Regions from separate parts of the Geobacillus sp. GHH01 genome, predicted to be linked through region 4. Evidence: riboswitches for the same ligand, from Rfam matches in the RefSeq annotation. Region 4 holds a riboswitch; each other region holds the start of a gene.

What was found. A riboswitch is a leader RNA that binds a small molecule or an ion and turns the genes downstream of it on or off. The one in region 4 is predicted to bind S-adenosylmethionine.
Region 1: linked by a shared signal. The riboswitch ahead of GHH_RS06365 (hypothetical protein) and the one ahead of mtnK (S-methyl-5-thioribose kinase) in region 4 are both predicted to bind S-adenosylmethionine.
Region 2: linked by a shared signal. The riboswitch ahead of metK (methionine adenosyltransferase) and the one ahead of mtnK (S-methyl-5-thioribose kinase) in region 4 are both predicted to bind S-adenosylmethionine.
Region 3: linked by a shared signal. The riboswitch ahead of GHH_RS15160 (methionine ABC transporter ATP-binding protein) and the one ahead of mtnK (S-methyl-5-thioribose kinase) in region 4 are both predicted to bind S-adenosylmethionine.

Annotation. Positions count from the first base shown of each region.
Region 1 is NC_020210.1:1,255,524-1,261,390, reverse strand. Features, by position in the region: gene hutG (formimidoylglutamase) at 1-463, opposite strand, end outside; gene GHH_RS06385 (PaaI family thioesterase) at 734-1,150, shown strand; gene GHH_RS06380 (hypothetical protein) at 1,134-1,376, opposite strand; gene GHH_RS06375 (PaaI family thioesterase) at 1,411-1,893, opposite strand; gene GHH_RS06370 (VOC family protein) at 1,994-2,377, opposite strand; gene GHH_RS06365 (hypothetical protein) at 2,393-2,716, opposite strand; SAM riboswitch class I at 2,798-2,902, opposite strand; partial or broken gene opp4A (oligopeptide ABC transporter substrate-binding protein) at 2,964-4,748, opposite strand; gene GHH_RS06355 (ABC transporter permease) at 4,762-5,670, opposite strand; partial or broken gene GHH_RS06350 (ABC transporter permease) at 5,687-5,867, opposite strand, start outside.
Region 2 is NC_020210.1:2,926,968-2,932,834, reverse strand. Features, by position in the region: gene GHH_RS14435 (Rpn family recombination-promoting nuclease/putative transposase) at 128-1,078, shown strand; gene pckA (phosphoenolpyruvate carboxykinase (ATP)) at 1,755-3,341, opposite strand; SAM riboswitch class I at 3,560-3,674, shown strand; gene metK (methionine adenosyltransferase) at 3,804-5,015, shown strand; gene GHH_RS14420 (gamma carbonic anhydrase family protein) at 5,038-5,586, opposite strand.
Region 3 is NC_020210.1:3,059,172-3,065,038, reverse strand. Features, by position in the region: gene GHH_RS15190 (arsenate reductase family protein) at 1-66, shown strand, start outside; gene gcvH (glycine cleavage system protein GcvH) at 163-546, shown strand; gene GHH_RS15180 (YusG family protein) at 622-858, shown strand; gene GHH_RS15175 (toprim domain-containing protein) at 957-1,316, shown strand; gene GHH_RS15170 (thioredoxin family protein) at 1,313-1,630, shown strand; gene GHH_RS15165 (hypothetical protein) at 1,776-2,123, shown strand; SAM riboswitch class I at 2,198-2,307, shown strand; gene GHH_RS15160 (methionine ABC transporter ATP-binding protein) at 2,395-3,423, shown strand; gene GHH_RS15155 (methionine ABC transporter permease) at 3,413-4,081, shown strand; gene GHH_RS15150 (MetQ/NlpA family ABC transporter substrate-binding protein) at 4,097-4,948, shown strand; gene GHH_RS15145 (hypothetical protein) at 5,054-5,245, opposite strand; gene GHH_RS15140 (carboxymuconolactone decarboxylase family protein) at 5,825-5,867, shown strand, end outside.
Region 4 is NC_020210.1:856,820-862,686, reverse strand. Features, by position in the region: gene GHH_RS04405 (pyridoxal phosphate-dependent aminotransferase) at 1-773, opposite strand, end outside; gene GHH_RS04400 (carbon-nitrogen family hydrolase) at 871-1,683, shown strand; SAM riboswitch class I at 1,778-1,946, shown strand; gene mtnK (S-methyl-5-thioribose kinase) at 2,085-3,275, shown strand; gene mtnA (S-methyl-5-thioribose-1-phosphate isomerase) at 3,345-4,412, shown strand; gene GHH_RS04385 (sugar ABC transporter substrate-binding protein) at 4,399-5,559, shown strand; gene GHH_RS04380 (sugar ABC transporter ATP-binding protein) at 5,556-5,867, shown strand, end outside.

The DNA of each region.
Region 1 (5,867 bases), 400 kb from region 4:
TGAGGATGCCAAGGCGGGCATCCGTCCCAAGCGCTTCCCGGACGCCCAAGTAATGCCCATACGCCGTCTCATGGCCGCCGCCGATCACGATAGGCGCCATGTTGTGTTGCAGCAGGCGGGCGACCGCCTTCCCAAGTTCCGTCTGGCTTTGTTCGAGCCGTTCATCGACGCAAACGACATCGCCTGCGTCATAGACAACGACCCCTTCCGGAAGATGCCAAGGCAGCCGGGCCAGCGCGGCTTTGACGGCGGCAGGCGCCTCTTTCGCCCCTTGGCGTCCTTGGTTGCGGCGCACGCCTTCGTCGCACGCAAACCCGATGAACGCGGCCGCCCGTTCTGCCGCTGTCTCCAATGGTTGGGACAAGTCGAGCAGGCGAATGCGCTGATGAAGGCGAAACGCCCGTTCATCGCTCACGCTGTCAACCCGCCCGGTCCAACGGCCGGCGTCTGGCGGTTGATACATAAGACCCTCTCCTTTCCATCATCCGCTGTTTGTTTCTTTCGCCGCCGCTTTGCCGTACTCCTCCCTTGCGCACGAAAAAGAGGAAATCGCCGCCGTTTGGCGAATAAAACATCCATGAGCTCATTTCGCTCACCACCCGATGAAAATCGCTGCTTTAGGATCCATGATGTTCACCGAAACGATCCGCGGGCGGCGTTTTGCCCTCCATCCGGGCATGAAAATGACCCCATTTTCATGGAAACGCAATGGATGACAGAAAGGATGTTCGAGATGAAGCCAATTACCAACTTGCATGACGTCATTGCCGGAAAAAGCGCGCCGCCGCCGTGCGATGAGACGCTCGGCGTCCGCCTGGCGGAAGCCCGTGACGGCTATGCGAAAGGGGTATGGACGATCCATGAATCGCTCCTCAACGGCAACGGGGTGATCATGGGCGGGTTCGTCGGAGCGGCGGCGGATATTCTCATGGCGTATGCGGTGACCACCTTGCTTCGCGATGACCAGCTGCACGCGTCCATCAACTTGCAGACGACGTTTCACCGCCCCGCGGCGGCAGGGGAAGCTGAAGTGGAAGCGCGAGTGGAAAAGTTCGGGAAAACTGTCGCCTACGTGACTGCCGTCGTCCGGCAAAACGGCAAAGAAGTGGCGAGCGCGACCTCCTCGGTGCTGATTATGGATAAACCGTAAAAAAGCGCTTTCGTTTATGGAAGGGAAGTGAAACGCTGGCGCCGAGGCAGACGCCAAACCGGTCCAACTGAATCGGGCTGTTGGCAGCAGCCATGCCTAGAAGCGTTCGATCGGCAACCTGTTTCGCCCCGCCATCCAAGGATGAACATGTCACTTGTGAAGATGTCCGCTTTTTCCCAAGCGGGATCGAGCGCAACGAGCGAAGCGCCGGAGAAAGCGCTGTCAAAAACAGCCGCCCTCCGGCGCTTTTCGTTTGCTTGTCATCCCTGGACAAACGTTTTCGGCATGACGACCGCGACGACTTGACCGCGGGCGCACAGTTCGCCGTTGGCGAACACCTCGGTGTCCACTTGCCATTTTTTCGGGTGAATCTCCGTCACCGTTCCGACGGCGACAAGCGGCACGCCATGCGGCGTCGGCTTGACAAAGTCGACATGAAGCGACGCGGTGACAAAGCGCGGCGGCGTTTCCCCGCTTCCCGGCTCATGGCCGTTTTTCCGATGCAAGGCGAGCGCCGCCGACCCGGTGCCATGGCAGTCGATGAGCGAGGCGATCAGCCCGCCGTACACAAACCCGGGGATCGCCGTATGTTCCGGGCGCGGCGTATAGACGGTCACCGTTTTGTCTCCGTCCCAGCCGGTGCGGAAATGATGGCCTTGCTCATTCAACCGTCCGCAGCCGTAGCACCAGGCGAATTCATCCGGGTAGTCGTCTTGAATGGCGCGAATGACTTGCGGCTCCATCTGTTCTCCTCCTCTCCCCTTTACCTATACGCGGTGCACTCCCTATTTTCCTTCTTGCACGGCAAAAGGCGGCCATCGGTATGGCCACCTTCCCCTTCGTTCATTGCGCCGGCTCGTAAAACTCGATCCATTCGCCGTCCGGACCAAGGAAAAATAAGTATTTCGCCCCGTTTGGGAGCGTTGTAATTTCATCCCACACTAGCGGGACGCCGAGCGACTGAAGCCGTTCTTTTTCCTGCTCGATGCCTTCGACCGTAAACGCCACGTGGTGCACTTTTCCTTCCGTCGGCAAATCCGGGTTGTATCCTTCGATCAGCTCGACGACGATCGAGCCGTCAATCCCTAAAAACGCCAATTTCATCGTTCCGTTCGTATGAATCATTTCGTCGAGCAGCTCCAGGCCGACGACGTTTTGGTAAAATGCCTTTGATGTCTCGATGTCTTTCACTTGAATGCCGACATGCTCAAATTTTTTGACTGCCATTCGTCCTCTTCCTTTCTATGACTCCATTAACCATACAGCTTGTAAATACGGCGTCATCCGCATTGGAAAAACCCCTTTTTTCCCAAGCTCTGTCCATATGTAGCGATCAAGGGCGTACGGTCCGTCCGCCTTCCATTCGTCCGCCTCGCTGTCGGTCAACAACACTGAAAAGGTTGTCCCTTGCGCTTTCCCATACAAGTGGGTATATCCGCCCCCGCGGTCGACATAAACCGCCGCTTCAGGGTCAAACCGAATCAGCTCCGCCTGCACGCAGCGCATGACATGAACGGCGAACGCAGCGGCACGGAGATGAGCGGCCATGCAAGCTCGGATCGACATGTCCCTCTCCACTATTTCCCCCTTCACCCCCTATCGACAAAAACCCCTTTCGCCTCGGAATGATGCGAAAGGGGACAGCCGTTCTTATCATCCAAAGCGAGACCGCTTTGCGGGTGTTAGCACCTTGCCGGCGGCAGGTTGCTGTGGGGTCATCAAGCCCGTTCTCTCGCCCACTCTTGATAAGACGTATGATCATTTGTCTTTCATGTTACCATATCGAATCCCATAGAAGCAATCGCTTTTTTGTTTATTCCGCCACTTCCGGCTGCTCGGCCGTGACGCCGACATCTTTCCACGTCAGCTTCGAGCTCGGGTCAACCGTAAAGTTGGCGACGCGGTTGTTGACTGCGTAGATGGCGGAACGATACAACGTTGGGATGACCGGCACTTCTTCGTTCATTAGCTTTTGCCACTCGCTGTAAATTTTCCGGCGATACTCCTTGTCAAACGCCTGCTCGGAATGGCCTTTTTCTAGCAGCTCATCATTTTTCTCGTTCACCCAACGCGAGTAGTTGAACATGACGTTGCGGCCGTACAATCCGTACGGGTCGACGTCCGTTCCCGTTGCCCAAGCGGCAGCGTAAACATCCACTTTCGGGTCATCTTTTTCAACCATGTCATAGAACGAGTTGAACTCCGCCAGACGGCCGTCCACCAATTGGACATCCAAGCCAACGTCTTTCCAGCATTGCATGTAAAACTTCGCCAACGGCTCGGCAATATCGCCGCCGCTCATCGCCAAAAAGTTGATCGTAAACTTTTTGCCGTTCGGATCTTCGCGCAAGCCGTCGCCGTCCACATCTTTATAGCCGGCCTCATCAAGCAGCTGTTTTGCTTTTTCCGGATTATACGTGTACCCTTTGATCGAGCTGTCATGGTATCCCGGGAACGACGGCGGGATCAGCGTGGTCGCCGGGAAGCGCAAGCCGTGGTACAAGCGATCAGCCACTTCTTGGTTGTTGATGGCGTACGCCATGGCTTGGCGCAGCTTTTTGTTCTGGAATTTCGGATTGTCCATCACATTTTCTTGCTTTTTCGCATCCCAATGGCCGAGTTTAAAGCCGATATAGTTGTACGCCAAATCCACTCTACCGATAAACTGAATGTTTTTCGTCCCTTTCGCGTTCAAATATTGGTCAGTCGGGAACTCAGCGACGTCAATTTCGCCTTTTTTCAGCGCTTGCAGGACGACTTGCGGGCTGACGACTTTCAAAATGACGCCTTCCAAGTTCGGTTTGCCAGCCCAGTAGTCATCATTGCGAACAAACTCTACCGACTCGCCCGGAACGATTTTCTTCACTTTAAACGGACCGAACCCGATCGGGTTTTTCCGGATTTTATCCGATTTCGCCAAGTCTTTGATCGGAATGTCTTTCAAGTAATGCTTCGGCAGCGGATACGCCCAAATGCCAGTCAACACCGACGGATTGGCCTGTTTCCATGTGATCGTCAACGTCTTTTTGTCGATGACTTTAATGCCGGAAATTTTATCCGCTTTGCCGCTGTGATATTCTTCCATCCCGACGATCCCTTGGATGAGCGCATCGCCATAGCGGACGCCGGTGTAATCTTTATGGCCGATGACCAAATACGCATACTCCAAGTCTTCAGCGGTCACCGGCTGGCCGTCATGCCAATTCACATTGTCTTTAATATGGATTGTCATCGTCTTTTTATCATCCGACAACTCATACGTGGCAGCCCCATCATTTGTAATTTCATAGTCACCGTTCGTCCGAAAAAGCGACTCGTCAAAAAATTACAAAATCTCTGCGTCGGGCGCTCCGGTGTAGAATGCATAGCTGAGCGTCCCTTCAAACGGCGTATCGGACACAAGGCCGTATTTCAACACGCCGCCATCGATGATTTTCCCGTCGTTTTTCACCGTCATCGGGAATTTGCTGATGTCTTCCTTCTGAGCCGCCGGTTTTTCGTTATTGTTGCCCTTTCCGCTCGTTGTGTCGGATTTGCCCGTGCACCCGGCGAGCACGAGCAAGAGCGCGGCGAGAGCCGCCAGCCATTTTCTCTTCACATTTTCTTCCCCCTTATCCTAGTCGTTGTCTTGCATCAGCCGCACGTTTCACCGCTTGGCCGATGAAATTTATGCACAGCATCATCACCAAAATGAGCAATGATGCAGGCAGCCATACCCACCATTTGTTTTGCAGCACATCGGGATTGGTCGCATAGCTGACCAGCGTCCCAAGGCTTGGCGTGCTTTCCGGCAGCCCGAACCCCAAGTATGTAAGACCTGACTCAATGCCGATGTTGCCAGCTAAGTTCAACGTCAAATTGACGATGATAATGGAGCTTAAGTTCGGCAAAATTTGAAACAAAATGATTTTCCAATCCGGCGTCCCGAGCGTCTTGGATGCGCTGACATAGTCCAATTCCCGCTCGGCAAGCGTCTTGGCGCGAATGAGCCGGGCTTTGCCCGTCCATAAAAACGCGCTCATAATCAAAATGAACGTCGCCACATTGTATTTCGGGACGATGGCTACAAAGACGATCACCAGCATTAAAAACGGCAAGACGAGAATAAAATCGATGATGCGCATGATGACGTTGTCGATCCAGCCGCCGAAATAGCCGGCCACAAGCCCCACCACAAGGCCGATCGCACCTGTGATTAGCGTAATCGCCAGGCCGATCGTAAAGGAATTGCGGGCTCCAATGATCAGCTGGCCGAACACATCGCGGCCGCCATAATCGGTGCCAAGCCAATGTTCCGCCGATGGCGGTGAATAAATGGCCAAAAAGTCTACCTTTACAATTTCCTCTTGGTCTAAAAAAATGGAAGCGCCGTAGACAATCAGCAAAATGACGGACAATATAATGAGCGAAACAAGAGCCAGCCGATCGCGGACGAGCTCCCGCCACATAATCGAAAGAGCGGAAGGGCTTTTCTCACAGGCTATTTCAACTGGAGCAGGACGGTTCACCTCAATTTTCATATTCCACGCCCCTCCCTTACTCAATGCGAATGCGCGGATCGACCGCACTTAAAATAATGTCAGAAAGCAAGGTCCCCACAAGCGTCGCGACCCCGGAAATCATCACAAGCGCCGTTACGACGCTGTAGTCGCGCTGCATAATCGACTGCAAAAACAGTTGTCCAAGCCCTGGATAACTGTAAATGGACTCTAAAAAC
Region 2 (5,867 bases), 1.5 Mb from region 4:
AGCCTTTGCTTGAGGACTTCCTGTGCGACGTTTGATCATACCATAAAAAAGTAGGGGGGAGGAGAAGGAGTTTGGCCGCGGAGAGCGAATATCATACGATGAATTCGATGCCGCAAGGAGGGAAAACGTGGCGAAAAAGCGAATCGATCACGACCGGTTGTTCAAGGAGCTGCTGTCGACGTTTTTCGAAGACTTTTTGCTTCTTTTCTTTCCTGACGTGTACGAGCACATCGACGTCCATCATCTTTCCTTTCTCTCCGAAGAGCTGTTCACCGACGTGACAGCTGGGGAAAAGCACCGCGTCGACTTGTTGGTCGAAACAAAGGTAAGAGGGGAGGACGGGCTCGTCATCGTTCACGTCGAACATCAAAGCTATAAGCAGCGGACGTTCCCCGAGCGAATGTTCCTCTACTTCAGCCGCTTGTTTCAAAAACACCGCCGCCGCATCCTCCCGATCGCCATTTTCAGCTACGACGAACGCCACGACGAACCTTCCTCATTGATGATTCAATTTCCATTTTTGACGGTTCTTGACTTCCGCTTTCTGACGGTGGAACTGCGCAAACTGCCGTGGCGCGAGTACATCCGCCGTGACAATCCGGTTGCCGCCGCCTTGTTAAGCAAAATGGGGTATAATGAAAGCGAGAAGGTGGAAGTGAAAAAGGAGTTTTTGCGCATCCTAGTCCGCCTCGAGCTCGATGAGGCGAAGCAGCGGCTGTTGTTTGGGTTTTTTGAAACGTATTTGCGGTTGTCCGAAGCGGAGGAAATCCAACTGCGAAACGAGGTGAGCCAAATGGAGACGAAGGAAGCGAAACAAGTGATGGAGCTCATCATCTCATACGAACAGCGGGGAATCGAGAAAGGCATTCAACAAGGAGTCAAACAAGGAATCGAACAAGGGTTGAAACAAGGAATAAAGCAAGGGATGAAGCAAGGGATTGAACAGGGACGCCAAAAAGGGATCGAGGAAGGGAAAATCGACATCGCGAAGAAAATGTTGGCGAAAGGGTACGATGTCGACACGATCCACGAGCTGACCGGGTTGCCGGCGGAAAAGATTGAACAGCTGAAGAAGTAAACCCGCCTTCGCATTGTCGTCGACCCCCAATCGTGCCAAAACCCCGGGGGATCGACGACAATCATTTTATGCGTTCGAACCTTACGGCCATCGAGGGTAAAGTCTATTGACAGAATTTGTCGGTGACGTTCATCGTCCCGATTGGCGTTTTGATTCTAATGTTGAAAAGGCAGGAGCGCAAACAATCCTTCGGTTTGCACTCTGCCATATGATGAAGCAAGACTGATTCCTTTGCTTTGTTCTGAAATAAAGTGATCATTTACAGAGGGAGCTCACAAAATAGTTCCCGTGATTTCTCCTCCTCAATCCTCTCTTTGATCATCGAAACGATTGGTGATGGAATCGTAAACACGAACCAAAAGCCAGCTCTTCAGTTTTTGATAAAACGCGCTCTTTGTCGCGCCCCCAAGCAAGGGGGCGAAGGAAAGCGGATGGATTTTCAACAATTTCCTAAAGGCGAATGGATATACTGAAGCAATGGAAGCCTCCCCCTTATTCTTGTGCAGAGTCTATTTTTTATTACCACAACTTCCCTTGTTTGTCAAGGATTTGTTCGGCATCGGAATGAAAAAATCCTCCCGATTTTCGTGGGAAGGAGGCGAAATGGGAGGCCCAAAGCAACGGAAAGAAATAAAAAACAGCCGGACAGGGAATACCCTGTCCGGCCGTGTTCTTGTTACACGAGCGGTCCGCCGAGTTTTTCGATGGACGGATCGATGTGGGCGAATTTTTGGAAGTTGGCGCGGAATTTTTGCGCCAGCTCTTTTGCTTTTTGTTCGTATGCTTGTTTGTCGGCCCATGTGTTTTGCGGCTGCAGGACGTCATCCGGCACGCCGGGGACGCGGGTTGGGATGGCGAGGCCGAAAATCGGATCTTTGACTGTTTCGACGTTGTCGAGCTCCCCTTCGACGGCGGCTTGCACCATCGCCCGGGTGTAGGCGAGCTTCATGCGGCTGCCGACGCCGTACGCCCCCCCTGTCCAACCGGTGTTGACCAAAAAGACGCGGACGTTGTGTTCGGCGATTTTTTGCCCGAGCATTTCCGCGTATTCGACGGCCGGGCGCGGCAAAAACGGTGCGCCAAAGCACGTTGAGAACGTTGCTTCCGGTTCGGTGACGCCGCGTTCGGTGCCGGCGAGCTTGCTTGTGTAGCCGCTTAAGAAATGGTACATCGCTTGTTCGCGCGTCAGCTTGCTGATCGGCGGCAGGACGCCGAACGCATCAGCCGTCAAAAACACGATCGTGGACGGATGGCCGGCGACGCTCGGGTCGATGATGTTTTGGATCGCCTGAAGCGGGTAGGCGGCGCGCGTGTTTTCCGTCAGCGTGCCGTCGTCGTAATTCGGCACCCGCGTCGCGTCATCGAGGACGACGTTTTCGAGCACCGCGCCGAAGCCGATGGCGTCAAAAATTTGCGGCTCTTTCTCGCGCGATAGGTTGATGCATTTCGCATAGCAGCCGCCTTCGATGTTGAAAATACCGCGGCTTGACCAGCCGTGTTCATCATCGCCGATCAAGCGGCGGTTCGGGTCGGTCGAGAGCGTCGTTTTTCCCGTTCCCGACAAGCCGAAAAAGAGGGCGACGTCGCCTTCCTGGCCGACGTTGGCCGAGCAGTGCATCGGCAGGATGCCTTGTTCCGGCAGCAAATAGTTCATCACCGAGAAAATCGATTTTTTCATTTCGCCGGCATACTCGGTGCCGCCGATCAACACGGTGCGCCGTTCAAACGAGATGATGATGAACGCTTCCGAGCGCGTGCCGTCGACTTTCGGGTCGGCTTTAAAGTTCGGCGCGCAAATGACGGTGAATTGCGGCTCATGCACGGCGAGCTCTTCGGCGTTCGGCCGAATGAACAGCTGATGGACGAACAAGTTGTGCCAGGCGAATTCGTTGACGACTTGAATCGGCAGCCGGTATTTCGGATCGGCGCCGGCAAAGCCTTTAAACACGAACAGTTCATCTTTCTTCATTAAATAGTCGAGCACTTTGTCGTACAGTTTATCAAACGTCTCCGGAGACATCGGCTGGTTGACCGCTCCCCAGTCGATCGTTTGCTTCGTTGACGGTTCTTCGACGATGTATTTGTCTTTCGGCGACCGCCCTGTGTACTTGCCGGTCGTGACCGCGACGGCTCCGGTGTGCGTCAGCCGTCCTTCGTTCCGCTGCAGGACTTTCTCGACGAGCTCGGCGACGGACAGTTGATGATGCACGTACGGTTTTTGCAGCAATACATCAAGCTTATTCGTCATGTTTGCGATCCCCATATTCAAAACCTGCCTTCTTTTTGAAATCACTCTTGAAAATAGTATAACACATTTTTATTAATAGTCCATACTAATTGTGTGGGTTTTTCAAACTTTATTTTGCCCAATGTGTCGATTTCCTTGAGGAAAGAATTTTCTCGGCTGGAAATGATAAAAAATGAATTTTGATAGTTGACTTTGCCGATTCCATTGCGATAAGATAAGTCATTGAACGGATACTCTTATCCCGAGCCGGTGGAGGGACAGGCCCGATGAAGCCCAGCAACCGTCACAACTGTACATGTGTGAAATGGTGCTAACCTGTGGCAAGGCGCAGTCCTTGAACGATAAGAGTGAAAGGAAGCAATACGATTGCCATGACCTTTCCTCAGCCGTTACAGGAAAGGTTTTTTATATTGCGAAGGGAAAAAGGGAAATGAGTTCCGTGTCGCCACATTATGCCAAGAGGAGGAAACAAACCGAATGTCAGCCAAACGCCGCTTGTTTACTTCAGAGTCTGTGACGGAAGGACATCCGGATAAAATTTGCGACCAAATTTCTGACGCCATTTTGGATGCCATTTTGGAAAAAGATCCGAACGCCCGCGTCGCCTGCGAAACGAGCGTCACGACCGGGCTGGTGCTCGTGAGCGGGGAAATCACGACATCAACATACGTGGACATTCCGCGCATCGTCCGCGATACGGTCCGGGAGATCGGCTACACGCGCGCCAAATACGGATTTGACGCCGATACGTGCGCGGTGCTGACGTCGATTGACGAACAATCGCCGGACATTGCGATGGGGGTGAACCGGGCGCTTGAGGCGCGCGAAGGTCAGATGACTGACGAGGAAATTGAAGCGATTGGCGCCGGCGACCAAGGATTGATGTTTGGGTTCGCCTGCAATGAGACGGAAGAATTGATGCCGTTGCCGATTTCGCTTGCGCACCGCTTGGCGCGCCGATTGGCGGAAGTGCGCAAAACGGATGTCTTGCCGTACTTGCGGCCGGACGGGAAAACGCAAGTGACGATCGAATACGATGAAAACGGCAAACCGGTGCGCGTCGATACGATCGTCGTTTCCGCGCAGCACCATCCGGAAATTACGCAAGAGCAAATCGAGCGCGACATTAAAGAACAGGTCATCAAGCCGGTCGTGCCCGCAGAGCTGCTTGATGAGAACACGAAATATTTCATCAACCCGACAGGACGGTTTGTCATCGGCGGTCCGCAAGGGGATGCTGGGTTGACGGGGCGCAAAATCATCGTCGATACGTACGGCGGCTACGCCCGCCACGGCGGCGGCGCGTTCTCGGGCAAAGATCCGACGAAAGTCGACCGCTCGGCGGCGTATGCGGCCCGCTATGTCGCGAAAAACATCGTCGCGGCAGGACTGGCCGACAAATGCGAAGTGCAGCTTGCCTACGCGATCGGCGTCGCCCGCCCAGTTTCGATTTCGATCGATACGTTCGGCACCGGCAAAGTATCGGAAGACATTTTGATTGAGGTCGTGCGCAACAACTTCGATCTCCGCCCGGCGGGCATCATCAAAATGCTCGACCTTCGCCGCCCGATTTACAAACAGACGGCTGCTTACGGCCATTTTGGGCGTACGGACATCGACCTGCCGTGGGAGCGCACCGACAAAGCCGCCTTGTTGAAAGAACAAGCGCTGGCGTTGGCGGACAAGTGATGAAAGAAAAAGAGCTGCCTGATCACGGCAGCTCTTTTTTGTTGGCGCACGATGTCCGCTGTTGCTGCAGCGCTTTGTAATACTGCCCTTTCTCGACATATTCGCGGCGTATGCGCTCCATTTCACGGATGTCGTCTTCCGTCAGTTCGCGGACGACTTTCGCCGGCCGGCCGAGGGCGAGCGTGTTGGGCGGAATTTTTTTGCCCGGCGGCACTAAACTGCCGGCGCCGATAAACGCGCCTTCCCCGATTTCCGCGCGGTCCAAAATGATCGAGCCCATGCCGATGAGCGCGTTTTTGCGAACGATGGCGCTGTGCAAAATGACTTGATGGCCGACTGTTACACCGTCTTCAATGATAAGCGGATTGTTTGGACTTTGATGCAAAATTGAGTTATCTTGAATATTGACCCGGTTGCCAATCACCGTTGGCGCCACATCGCCGCGAATGACGGTATTGAACCAAATGCTCGTCTCTTCGCCGATCACGACATCGCCGGTGATCGTCACATAGTCGGCGATAAAGGCGGAGGCGGCAATTTGCGGCGTTTTGCCTTTGTATGGGTAAATCATGGGCGTTCGTTCCTTTCTGCTGCAAAATCGATCGTTCACCATGTATTGTACAACGCTGCGTCCAAATCGCCAACGAAAGTGAGCGCGCCTGATCGGGATTGGTGAAAAACGTTTCGTTTCGCCCGATGAGTGGTTGGGATCGGGAAAGAAGATCCGATTTCACAAAGCTTCTCAACGTGAGAAGAACCGTTGTTGAGCGGTTTTTTCATTCCATCGCCAACCCTTTTATGGTTTGCCCCGGCCGCATTGATGGCAATACTGGAAGACGAGATCGCAGGCTG
Region 3 (5,867 bases), 1.4 Mb from region 4:
GGCGAGCGGGTCGTCGTGGGCTTTCGCGAACAAGAATACGAGGCGTTTTTCGCGGCGGGGACATAAAAAATTTTTTGCAAAATCGGGTGAATTCAGTGAGTTTTTGCGGAAAATCGGTTATGATGAAAAGGAATATACATTTTGTCGCAATGGAGGGATACGATGAACACGCCGAAAGAACTTCGCTATACAAAGGAGCATGAGTGGGTGCGCGTGGAAGGAGAGAACGTGCGCATCGGCATTACGGATTACGCCCAATCAGAGCTTGGCGACATCGTCTTTGTCGAGCTGCCGGAAGTCGGCGCAGAGGTTACGGCGAACGAGCCGTTCGGCAGCGTTGAATCGGTGAAAACGGTCTCGGAATTGTATGCGCCGATCAGCGGCACGGTCGTTGAAGTGAATGAGGCGTTAAATGACCATCCGGAGTACGTGAACGAATCGCCGTATGACAAAGCGTGGATGATCGTCGTCAAACCGAATGATTTGAGCGAAATCGACAATTTGTTGACGGCGGAACAATACGAGGCGATGATCAACGAAGGATAAACGTTCCTGCAATCTTCGCTTCGATTCGGGCACTCTATACATACCGGAATTTGATTGAAAAAAGGGGTGCTCGCGATGGCGCTGCAAACGACGCGCATAGATGTCACGGACCGGATCATCGGCAAACTGAACGGCCGCTCGCTGGAGTTGTACGAGGAAGGAGAGCTCATCGGGCGCCTTCCGCTTCCGGCGGCCGTCCCGTTGAAAAAGGGGTATACCGAACAAAACGGAAGAATTTACAAACAGGTGACCGCTACCGTTGAGCCGGACCAAAAATATGTCGATTGCGACGGGGAAGCGGGCTGGTGTTGAAAGGCAACGGTGGATGGCCGTTGCTTTTCATTTTCAACATTTGGCCGGCGCAAGACATACAATAATAGTATCCTCATTTGAAGTTAGGTGGGTCGGACATGCGACGCGTGGAAAAAGTGATCATCGTCGAAGGGCGATCAGACAAGCAAAAAGTGGCGGCGGTGCTGAACGAACCAGTCGTCATCGTCTGCACAAACGGCACGATCAGTGATGCGCGCCTTGAGGAGCTGGCCGATGAGCTGGAAGGATGCGATGTATACGTCTTGGCCGATGCCGATGAGGCGGGAGAAAAATTGCGCCGGCAGTTTCGCCGCATGTTTCCAGAGGCGGAGCATCTTTACATTGACCGGGCGTATCGCGAAGTGGCGGCCGCTCCGCCTTGGCACTTGGCGCAAGTGCTGTTGCGCGCTCGTTTCGACGTCCGCATCGAATCGCTCATGAGGGGAAGAGGCGAGTGAAAGCGATCGACCGAAACGATGTCATGCGAGTGGTGGAAGTCGAGCCGCTTCTGGCCCTTTACTTGTATACCCCGCTGTGCGGCACGTGCCAGCTGGCGCGGCGGATGCTAACGGTGGTGGAGCAGTTGTTTCCGGCGCTGCCGTTTTACGAAACGGACATCAACTATATCCCTGAGCAGGCCGTTGCGTGGAAAATTGAAAGCGTTCCTTGCCTGCTTCTTTTTAGGGACGGAACGGTCGCAGGCAAGTGGTATGCCTTTCATTCCGTTCCGTATTTGTACGAAGTGATTCAAGCCTGCTTGCCGTCCCGATGATTCGCCTTTTTTTGACGCTGTTTGACACATTTCTTGGGAAATGACAAAAACGGCGCTCGTTCGTCAACGGGTTGTCGAGATTTTTGTAAAGGATTTCTCCTCTTCAGGTGGAAGTGAAAAAATAAAAATGGGGGAGGGGATATCCATGGAAATGCGTGAATTAGTCGGGCAGTTCGTGGAACGGATGCAAGCGTTGCGTCATTTGATGCCGATTTTGCCGGATGAGCAGCTGTGTGTTCGGTTTGAAAGTGGGGATGAAACCGCCTTGCTGTTGATCGGCAAGGAACCAGCCGCTTTAGGGATGGAACACGATGAACGGAAAACATTGACCGTGCGCGGCCCCAAAGAAGCGCTCGCGTCCTTGCTGAACGGCGAACTGAAGCTGCAGCAGCTCGTCCGCCTGCAAGAAGTGCACGTGTCAGGAAGCTTCCGTCAGCTGTTGCTTCTTGAATCGCTCCTCCATTTGGCTAAACCGTATCGGCATGTTGGGTGAAAAAATTGTTGACAGCGTTCGACAAGCGGTGATACAATCACATTCGTAAATCAATTGCATAGGCGATTGTTGCGCTCTTATCAAGAGAGGTGGAGGGATGTGCCCAATGAAGCCCGGCAACCGTCAGCGCGTGCGCTGAAATGGTGCCAATTCACACAAAGCGGCCTGCTTTGAGAGATAAGAGACGGAATGGTGCACAATACCTTTCTGTTCTCTGCGGGCAGAAAGGTTTTCTTTTTGCGCTCTGCCGCTTGGGAAGGAAGGTGAAACGATGATTACACTCGAACAAGTGACAAAAATCTATCAAGCGGCCAACGGCTCAGTCACGGCCGTCGACAATGTGTCGCTTGAGATTCGCGAAGGAGAAATTTTCGGCATTATCGGCTACAGCGGCGCGGGGAAAAGCACGCTCATCCGCTTGCTCAATGGGCTCGAGAAGCCGACGAGCGGCCGGGTGGTCGTCGCCGGGCGCGATATGACGCGCGTGAAAGGTCGGGAGCTGCGCAAGGCGCGCCAAGAAATCGGGATGATTTTCCAGCATTTCAACTTGCTTTGGTCTCGCACAGTCAGGGAAAACATTGCCTTTCCGCTTGAAATTGCCGGCGTCCCGAAAGAGGAGCGGAACAAGCGGGTGGATGAATTGATCGAACTTGTCGGCCTTTCCGGGCGCGAGGATGCCTACCCGTCGCAGCTGAGCGGCGGGCAAAAGCAGCGGGTCGGCATCGCCCGGGCGCTCGCCAACAACCCGAAAGTGCTGCTTTGCGACGAGGCGACATCGGCGTTGGACCCACAGACGACCGATGCGATTTTGGACTTGCTCGTTGACATCAACAAGCGCCTCGGGCTGACGATTGTGCTGATCACCCATGAAATGCACGTCATCCGCAAAATTTGCGACCGCGTTGCGGTGATGGAAAGCGGCCGAATCGTCGAGCAAGGCGACGTGCTGCATGTGTTCCGCAACCCGCAGCAGCCGATTACGAAACGGTTCGTCAAGCAGCTGATCGAGCCCGAGGAGACGGAAGAGGCGATTTCCCATTTGTTTGGCCAATACCCGAGCGGGCTGATCGCGCAGCTGACGTTCGTCGGCGCGGCAGCCGGAAAGCCGCTCATCACCGAAGTGGTGCGTCAGTTTGCCGTCGATGTCAACATTTTGCAAGGGAAAATTTCGCAAACCCATCAAGGTGCCTATGGGGTGCTGTTCATTCACCTCGACGGAGCGGCCGATGAAATCGACCGGGCGCTTGACTACATTCAACGCCAGCAAGTGGCGGTGGAGGTGATTCACGATGCTCGCTAACCTCCTGCCGAACGTGCAATGGGAGACGATGTGGGCGGCGACGGTCGAGACGCTGTATATGACGGGAGTGGCGGTGGCGGCCACTTTCGTCCTCGGAATCGTTCTTGGCTTGCTTCTATTTTTGACAGCGAAGGGCAACCTATGGGAAAACCGGTTTGTCAATACCGTGATTGCGGCGTTTGTGAACATTTTCCGCTCCATTCCGTTTATTATTTTGATCATTTTGCTCATTCCGTTTACCACCTGGCTCGTCGGGACGATGCTTGGCGCCAATGCGGCGCTGCCGGCTTTGGTCATTGGGGCCGCGCCGTTTTACGCCCGCATGGTCGAAATCGCTCTTCGCGAAATTGATAAAGGCGTCATCGAAGCAGCCCAAGCGATGGGTGCCTCAACGTGGACGATCATTTGGAAAGTGCTGCTGCCGGAGTCATTGCCGGCGCTTGTCTCCGGCATTACGGTGACGGCGGTGTCGCTCGTCAGCTATACAGCGATGGCTGGAGCCATCGGCGCCGGCGGGCTTGGGAACTTGGCGTATTTGGAAGGGTTCCAGCGCAACCATAACGATGTGACATTTGTCGCAACCGTATTGGTGTTGGTCATTGTATTTATCATTCAGCTGATCGGTGACTTTGTCACTTCGAAAATCGATAAACGATAAAGGGGGAAACAACTGATGAAGAAATGGTTGGGTGTGTTGCTCGCCGCCATTCTCGTGCTCGCTTTGGCGGCATGCGGCGGCAACAATAACGACAGCGCGGAAGGCGGCAAAGACGGCAAATTGGTGAAGTTGAAAGTCGGTGCGTCGAACGTGCCGCATGCGGAAATTTTGGAAAAAGCGAAACCGATTTTGAAGAAAAAAGGCATCGACTTGGAGATCATTACGTTCCAAGATTACATCTTGCCGAACAAAGCGCTGGCTGAGAAGCAAATCGACGCCAACTATTTCCAACACATTCCGTATTTGGAATCGCAAAAGAAAGAGTACGGCTATGATTTCGTCAACGCCGGCGGCATTCATATCGAGCCGATCGGCTTATACTCGAAAAAATACAAAAGCATTGAAGAACTGCCGGACGGCGCGACGATCATCATGAGCAACTCGGTCGCCGACCATGGCCGCATTTTATCGATGCTGCAAGAAAAAGGGCTCATTAAATTGAAACCGGGCGTCGATAAAACGAAAGCGACAGTCAATGACATCATCGAAAATCCAAAGCATTTAAAATTTAAGGCCGATGTCGACGCCGGGCTTCTGCCGCAAATTTACAAAAACGGCGAAGGCGATGCGGTGCTGATCAACGCCAACTATGCGCTTGACGCCGGTTTGGACCCGGCGAAAGACCCGATCGCCGTGGAGTCGCCGAAAAACAATCCGTATGTGAACATTGTGGCGGTGCGCAAAGGCGATGAAAACCGAAAAGAAATCAAAACGCTTGTCGAAGTGCTGCAATCGAAAGAAATTCAAGATTTCATCAAAGAAAAATACCACGGCGCCGTCATTCCAGCGGCGACAAACAATCAATAACGGGAGCGAATCGCTTCCGTTATTTTTTGCACAAAAAAGAGCCGCCCGAAAGTTCAAAACCGTTTTGGATGGAGAGACGCCGCGGCCGGTCTGTTTTCCCGCGCTTCATCGGTTGTTCAAACGCGCCAGTACGGCGGCGAGCATGACGATGATGACGCAGTTTTGCAGGGCGACCACTGTCGTTAAACTGAAGATGACGTCCCCGTGTTCACCGAGAATGCTGCCGATGATGATCCACGCCAAAAACGAAGCGAAAGCGACGGTTAAGGCAAAGACAACCCAACGAATCAATGGCATTCCCCCCTTTCCTATGATGATGGAAGTGGAACAGAACCGTTCGTTTTCATCATGACATTCCGTCGATGTTGGCGAAACGGTGGTGTTTCCACAAGCTTTTAATACCATTCGTTGTTTAATATCGTTTTCCTTCATCCTATTTCGCGCAGGAGACTCCCACTTCAACGACCAAAGGGAGTAAGTGGGAGAGGAATGCTCGTTCCCCCTTTCTTTTGTGTATGATAGAATAAAGACGTGGAGAAAACTGTTAAATAAAGGCATTCCAATAACGGCTGCTCGATGTATGGAGTTGGTTGCAGGAAACGCTGCAACCGTAAAACATCGAGCGTAGGTCCGTCTGTTGTGTGTGGAAGCCAAGTACTGCCAACAGACACACCGAGAGAATCGGCAACGATGCAGGCATGACCTGCGTCGTTGGGTAGTCGTCAACCTGCCCCCTGATGCAACCCCAAGTCAAGGAAGGAGGACGAAGTCCGTTTGCACTTCTGGGGAGTTGCAAGCCCCCACTTCAAGCGTTAGCGAAGTGGGGGTAGTTGACGCATACTAACAGCAGAAACGAACAAAGGGAGGAAAATGATGATGAACAACGAAACACATGCATCGGTCGAATCCGCGCTTCATC
Region 4 (5,867 bases):
TCGTTGCCGACGGCAAACGCCACACGCCAGCCGGCCATATTGTATGTTTTCGAAAACGTATAAATTTCGACGCCGACGTCTTTCGCCCCATCGACTTCCAGGAAGCTGACCGGTTTCCGGCCGTCAAAGCCGATCGCCCCATAAGCGAAATCGTGCACGACGGCAATGCCGTGCTTGGCGGCAAACGCCACCGTCTCCGCGAAAAATTCCTTTGTCGCCGTCGCGCCGGTCGGATTGTTCGGATAGTTTAAAAACATGAGCTTCGCTCGGTCGGCCACTGCCGCCGGAATGGCTTCATAGTCCGGCAAAAAACCGTTTTCCGCAACAAGCGGCATCATTTCCATCCGCGCGCGGGCAAGCGCGATCCCCGACCAATAGTCCGGATAGCCCGGGTCCGGGGCCAGCACCACATCGCCCGGGTTGACGAGGCAAAGCGGCAGCTCGACAAGCCCGGCCTTGCCGCCGAACAAAATGGCGACTTCGCGGTCTGGATCGATGTTCACCCCGTATTCACGCGCGTAAAACGCGGCGATGGCTTCTTTCAAAAAGAAGTAGCCTTGAAACGGCGAATATTTATGGTATTTCGGATTAGCCGCCGCCCGCTGCATCGCCTCAACGATATGCTTTGGCGTCGGCTGATCCGGGTTGCCTTGCCCTAAATTGATCACGTCGCATCCGGCCTTGATTTTCTCCCCGACTTTTGCGACAAGCGAGGCGAAAAATTGCTTTGGCAGCTGCTCAAGCAACTCGGAAAAAGGAATTTCCATCGTCATCGCCCACACCTTCTTAAAAAATTCTTGAAATTCTAGTGCAACATCATATATCGTAAAAAGCAAAATGTAAAGCAAAATTTTTTCGAGGTGAAAACTCATGACGATCCGCATCGCCTGCCTCCAGCTTGATATTGCGTTTGGCGACCCGAACGAAAACGAACGGCGCGCGGAAAGCGCCATTGAATCGGCCGTCAAGGACGGCGCGAATATCATCGTGCTGCCGGAATTATGGACGACCGGCTACGATTTGACGCGCCTAGATGAGATTGCCGACGAAGGCGCCGAACGGGCCAAAGCGTTCGCCTCCCGCCTAGCGCAAGCACACAGCATCCATCTCGTCGCCGGCTCGGTCGCTAAAAAAACAACAACCGGCGTGACGAACACGATGATCGTGGCCGACCGGAACGGTCAAATCGTCGGCGAATATAGCAAACTCCATCTGTTCCAATTGATGGATGAACATTTGTATTTGCAGCCGGGAAGCAGCTTAGGCTTGTTTTCGCTCGACGGGCTTTCATGCGCCGGGGTCATTTGCTATGACATCCGCTTTCCGGAGTGGATTCGCGCCCATGCTTTGGCTGGGGCGGAAGTGCTGTTTGTCGTCGCCGAATGGCCGCTTCCCCGCCTGCACCATTGGCGGACGCTCTTGATGGCGCGGGCGATTGAAAACCAATGCTACGTCGTCGCCTGCAACCGGGCTGGCCGCGACCCGAACAACGTCTTTGCCGGCCATTCGCTCGTCATCGACCCATGGGGCGAAGTGATCGCCGAGGCGGACGAGAAGCCGGGCATTCTCTCGGCCGACATCGATCCCGCGCTCGTTGCGGACGTCCGTGCGCGCATCCCGGTGTTTGCCGACCGCCGGCCGCACGACTATGAAACGGCAAAAAATTTTTTCAAAACGTATTGACAATCGATTGGCCGACCATGTATCATTCGAATCAAACAACCAAACGATTGAGAACATCGTGAAAATTCCCGAAACTGAATACAAGAAATCGGTACTCTTATCAAGAGTTGGCTGAGGGAATTGGCCCAATGAAGCCCAGCAACCGACCGTAATGCTATCGTGAGATAGGGCGCACGCCAAGGGCGGCGCCGGAAGCGTCATGCTTCCGCAGGGCACGGTGCTAAGTCCAACAGAAAGACCGATGTCTTTCTGAAAGATAAGAGGCGCGAAGAACGAATGAATCTTCAAGCCTCTTTCCGTATGCGAAAGAGGCTTTTTCATTTGTCGGAAACGCCGAGTTTTAGCGCGCGTCAGAACCGGCATTTGAAAACGAGCGAAATGAAAAAAGGGGGAACAAGGCAATGACCACTGTTCAAACATCGGTTTACGAACCGCTGACCGAACCGAAGGCGGTATCTCTCGCTGTCCGCCTCGGCTTATTCCGCGACGGGGCGCCTCTTTTGTGCCGCGAGATCGGCGACGGCAACTTGAACTTAGTGTTTCATATCGTCGACCAAGAAACAAAGCAAGGCGTAATCATCAAACAAGCGTTGCCGTACGCCAAAGTGGTCGGCGAAAGCTGGCCGCTTACGTTAAAGCGCGCCGTCATCGAAAGCAACGCGCTGCGCACGTTTGCGAGCTATGTGCCGCAATACGTGCCGAAAGTCTACTATTCTGACGAATCGCTCGCCATTACGGTGATGGAAGACTTATCCCGTTTGCAAATCGCCCGCAAAGGGTTGATCGAAGGAAAAACGTATCCGCTTTTGTCCCAGCATATCGGCGAGTTTGTCGCCAAGACGGCGTTTTATACGTCTGATTTCGGCATGAACCAGCAAGAGAAAAAGAAATTGGCGCAAAGCTTCGTCAATCCGGAACTGTGCAAAATCACGGAAGACCTCGTCTTCACCGACCCGTTTTTTGACCACGAAACGAACAACTTTGAAGACGAATTGCGCCCAGACGTTGAAGCGCTTTGGCGCGATGACCGCTTGCACCTAGAAGCAGCAAAGCTGAAGCGCAAGTTTTTAACCGAAGCCGATGTGCTCTTGCATGGCGATTTGCATACCGGCAGCATTTTCGTAAGCGCCGACGAAACGAAAGTGATCGACCCGGAATTCGCCTTTTACGGTCCGATCGGGTTTGACCTTGGCCAATTTTTCGCCAATTTGCTGTTAAATGCGTTGTCCCGCCCTGAATTAGAGCGCCAACCGCTCTTTGACCACATCGACCGGACATGGGACGTCTTTGCGTCCGTGTTCTCAACCCTTTGGCGCACCGAGAGCGTGGAAACGTACGCCGCGACGCCGGGCTTGCTCGAGGACGTGCTCCGGCACGCGTTCATCGATGCTGTCGGCTTTGCCGGCTGCGAAGTCATCCGCCGGACGATCGGCCTCGCCCATGTGGCGGACCTTGACGGCATCGAGCACAAAGATGAACGGCTTGTTGCCAAACGGCATGCGCTCCGCCTCGGCCGCCGCTTGATCATTGAGCGGGCTGAGCTGACAGGAACGGATGGCTTCCGCCGGCTGCTCGCCGAAACCAAGCAGTAATGCCATTCGATCCGGCCCGCCGGCGACGGGCCGGACAAACGAACAACGCCAAAAGAAAGGAAGACAGCAATGAGCACATTTGCCATCCCGCGCTCAGTCGAATGGCGCGAGACGCATGTGACGATTTTAAACCAACAAAAACTTCCAACAGTCACGGAATATATCGACTTGCACACCATTGAAGACGTATATGACGCGATCGCCACGCTGAAAGTGCGCGGCGCGCCGGCGATCGGCATCACTGCCGCCTATGGCTTGGCGCTCGCCGCTTCGAGCTATGACACCGAGTCGGTCGATGAATTCCGTCGCCGCTTAAAACAGGATCGCGACTACCTGGCCGGCGCCCGACCGACCGCCGTCAATTTGTTTTGGGCGCTCGATCGGCTCGTCACCGCTGCGGCCGACGCCCTTTCCGTCAACGAGGCAAAAACGGCGCTCATCCATGAGGCGATCCGCATTCAAGTGGAAGATGAGGATGTGTGCCGCCGCATCGGCGAATACGCGTTGTCGCTCTTTCGTCCGGGCGATCGGGTGATGACGATCTGCAACGCCGGCTCGATCGCCACCGCCCGCTACGGAACAGCGCTCGCCCCGTTTTATTTGGCGAAAGAAAAAGGAATCGAGCTATCCGTCTACGCTCTTGAGACACGTCCCGTTTTGCAAGGGGCGCGCCTGACCGCTTGGGAACTGATGCAAGCGGGCGTTGATGTGACGCTCATCACCGACAACATGGCAGCGCAAACGATCAAGGCGAAAGGCATTGGCGCCATCATCGTCGGCGCCGATCGGATCGCGCGAAACGGCGATACGGCGAACAAAATCGGCACGTTCGGCCTCGCCCTGCTCGCGAAGTCGTTTGACATTCCGTTTTACGTCGCCGCGCCGCTGTCCACGATCGATTTGACGACGAAAACAGGTGCGGACATCCCGATCGAAGAGCGCCATCCGGATGAAGTGACCCACATTGCCGGCGTGTGCATCGCCCCGGAAGGCGTCAACGTATACAATCCGGCGTTTGACGTAACGCCAAACGAACTCATTACCGCCATCATTACCGAAAAAGGCATCATTCGCGGCAATTACAACGCAACGCTGCCATCATTATTCACAAAGGAGGAGCAACATGAAACGATTTAAGGCCTTATCTTCCCTTTTTCTTCTTTTCTTTGCCGTGTTCTCCATCTTGGCTGGCTGCACACACGAGCAAGATGCCGTTAGCTCCAAGCCAGCCAACGGAGCCAAGACCACGAACAACAAAACGGAAACGACATCCAGCCACTCGACGGCAACAAGCGACGAGCAAGCGGCCATTCCTGAAAAGTTGAAAAAGCCGGTGAAAATCGCCGCCATTATGCAACTGTCCATCGGCACGTTCTCATCGCAATACATCGCCGGCGTCAAAGAACAAGTGCAAAAATTCGGCGGCGAGGTGCAAATTTACAACGCCGACAACGATTTAACCAAAATGGCATCGTACGTTGAGACGGCCATTACGCAAAATGTTGACGCCATTTTGCTTGACCACGGCCGCGCCGATGCGCTCGAAGGCCCGGTGAAAAAAGCTGTCGCCAAAGGCATTCCAGTTGTGGCGTTTGACAACGATTTGAACATTCCCGGCGTCACCGTCATCGACCAAGACGACTACAGCCTCGCCTGGAAAACATTAAAAACGCTCGCAGAAGACTTAAACGGGGAAGGCAACATCGTCACGATTTGGGTCGGCGGCTTTACCCCGATGGAACGCCGCCATGTCATTTATGACGCGTTCAAAAAACGCTATCCGAACATTAAAGAAATTGCCAAGTTTGGCACGGCGAGCGCCAACACAGCTTTGGACACACAAACGCAAATGGAAGCGATTTTGAAAAAATACCCGAACAAAGGCGACATTGACGCTGTCTTCGCAACTTGGGACGAGTTCGCCAAAGGGGCGACGCGCGCCATCGAGCAAGCTGGGCGCACGGAAATTAAAGTGTATGGCATCGATTTGAGCGATGAAGACTTGCAAATGATCCAAAAACCAAACAGCCCATGGGTGGCGACAACGGCGACCGACCCAGCCGAAGTCGGCCGCGTCCAAGTGCGGTTCGCGTATCAAAAAATCGCTGGAGAAAAAACGCCGAACATTTACTCGCTTGAGCCGCATTTAGTGAAACGGTCCGATCTTCCGGACAAACAAGTGTCGATGAATGAGCTTTCGCAATACATCCCGGGCTGGGGGCAATCCAATGTCGCCATCTCGCCGTGGATGAAAACGTTGGAAGCCCAGGTGAACAAAAAATGAACGGGTTGTCAATGCGGGGCATGGAAAAATCGTTTGGCGCCGTGCGCGTGCTCGACGGCGTGGACTTCGACGTTCGTCCTGGCGAAGTCCACGCCCTTTTAGGCATGAACGGCGCCGGCAAAAGCACGCTCATGAACATTTTGGCCGGCGCCATTCCGCCTGACGCTGGTACGATCACGATCGACGGTACGATATACACGTTTTCATCGCCGCGCGAAGCAAAACAAGCCGGCATCGGCCTCGTCGTTCAAGAAGTTGACACAGCGCTCTTTCCCGGCTTGCCGATTTACGAAAATGTAGCGGCGGAC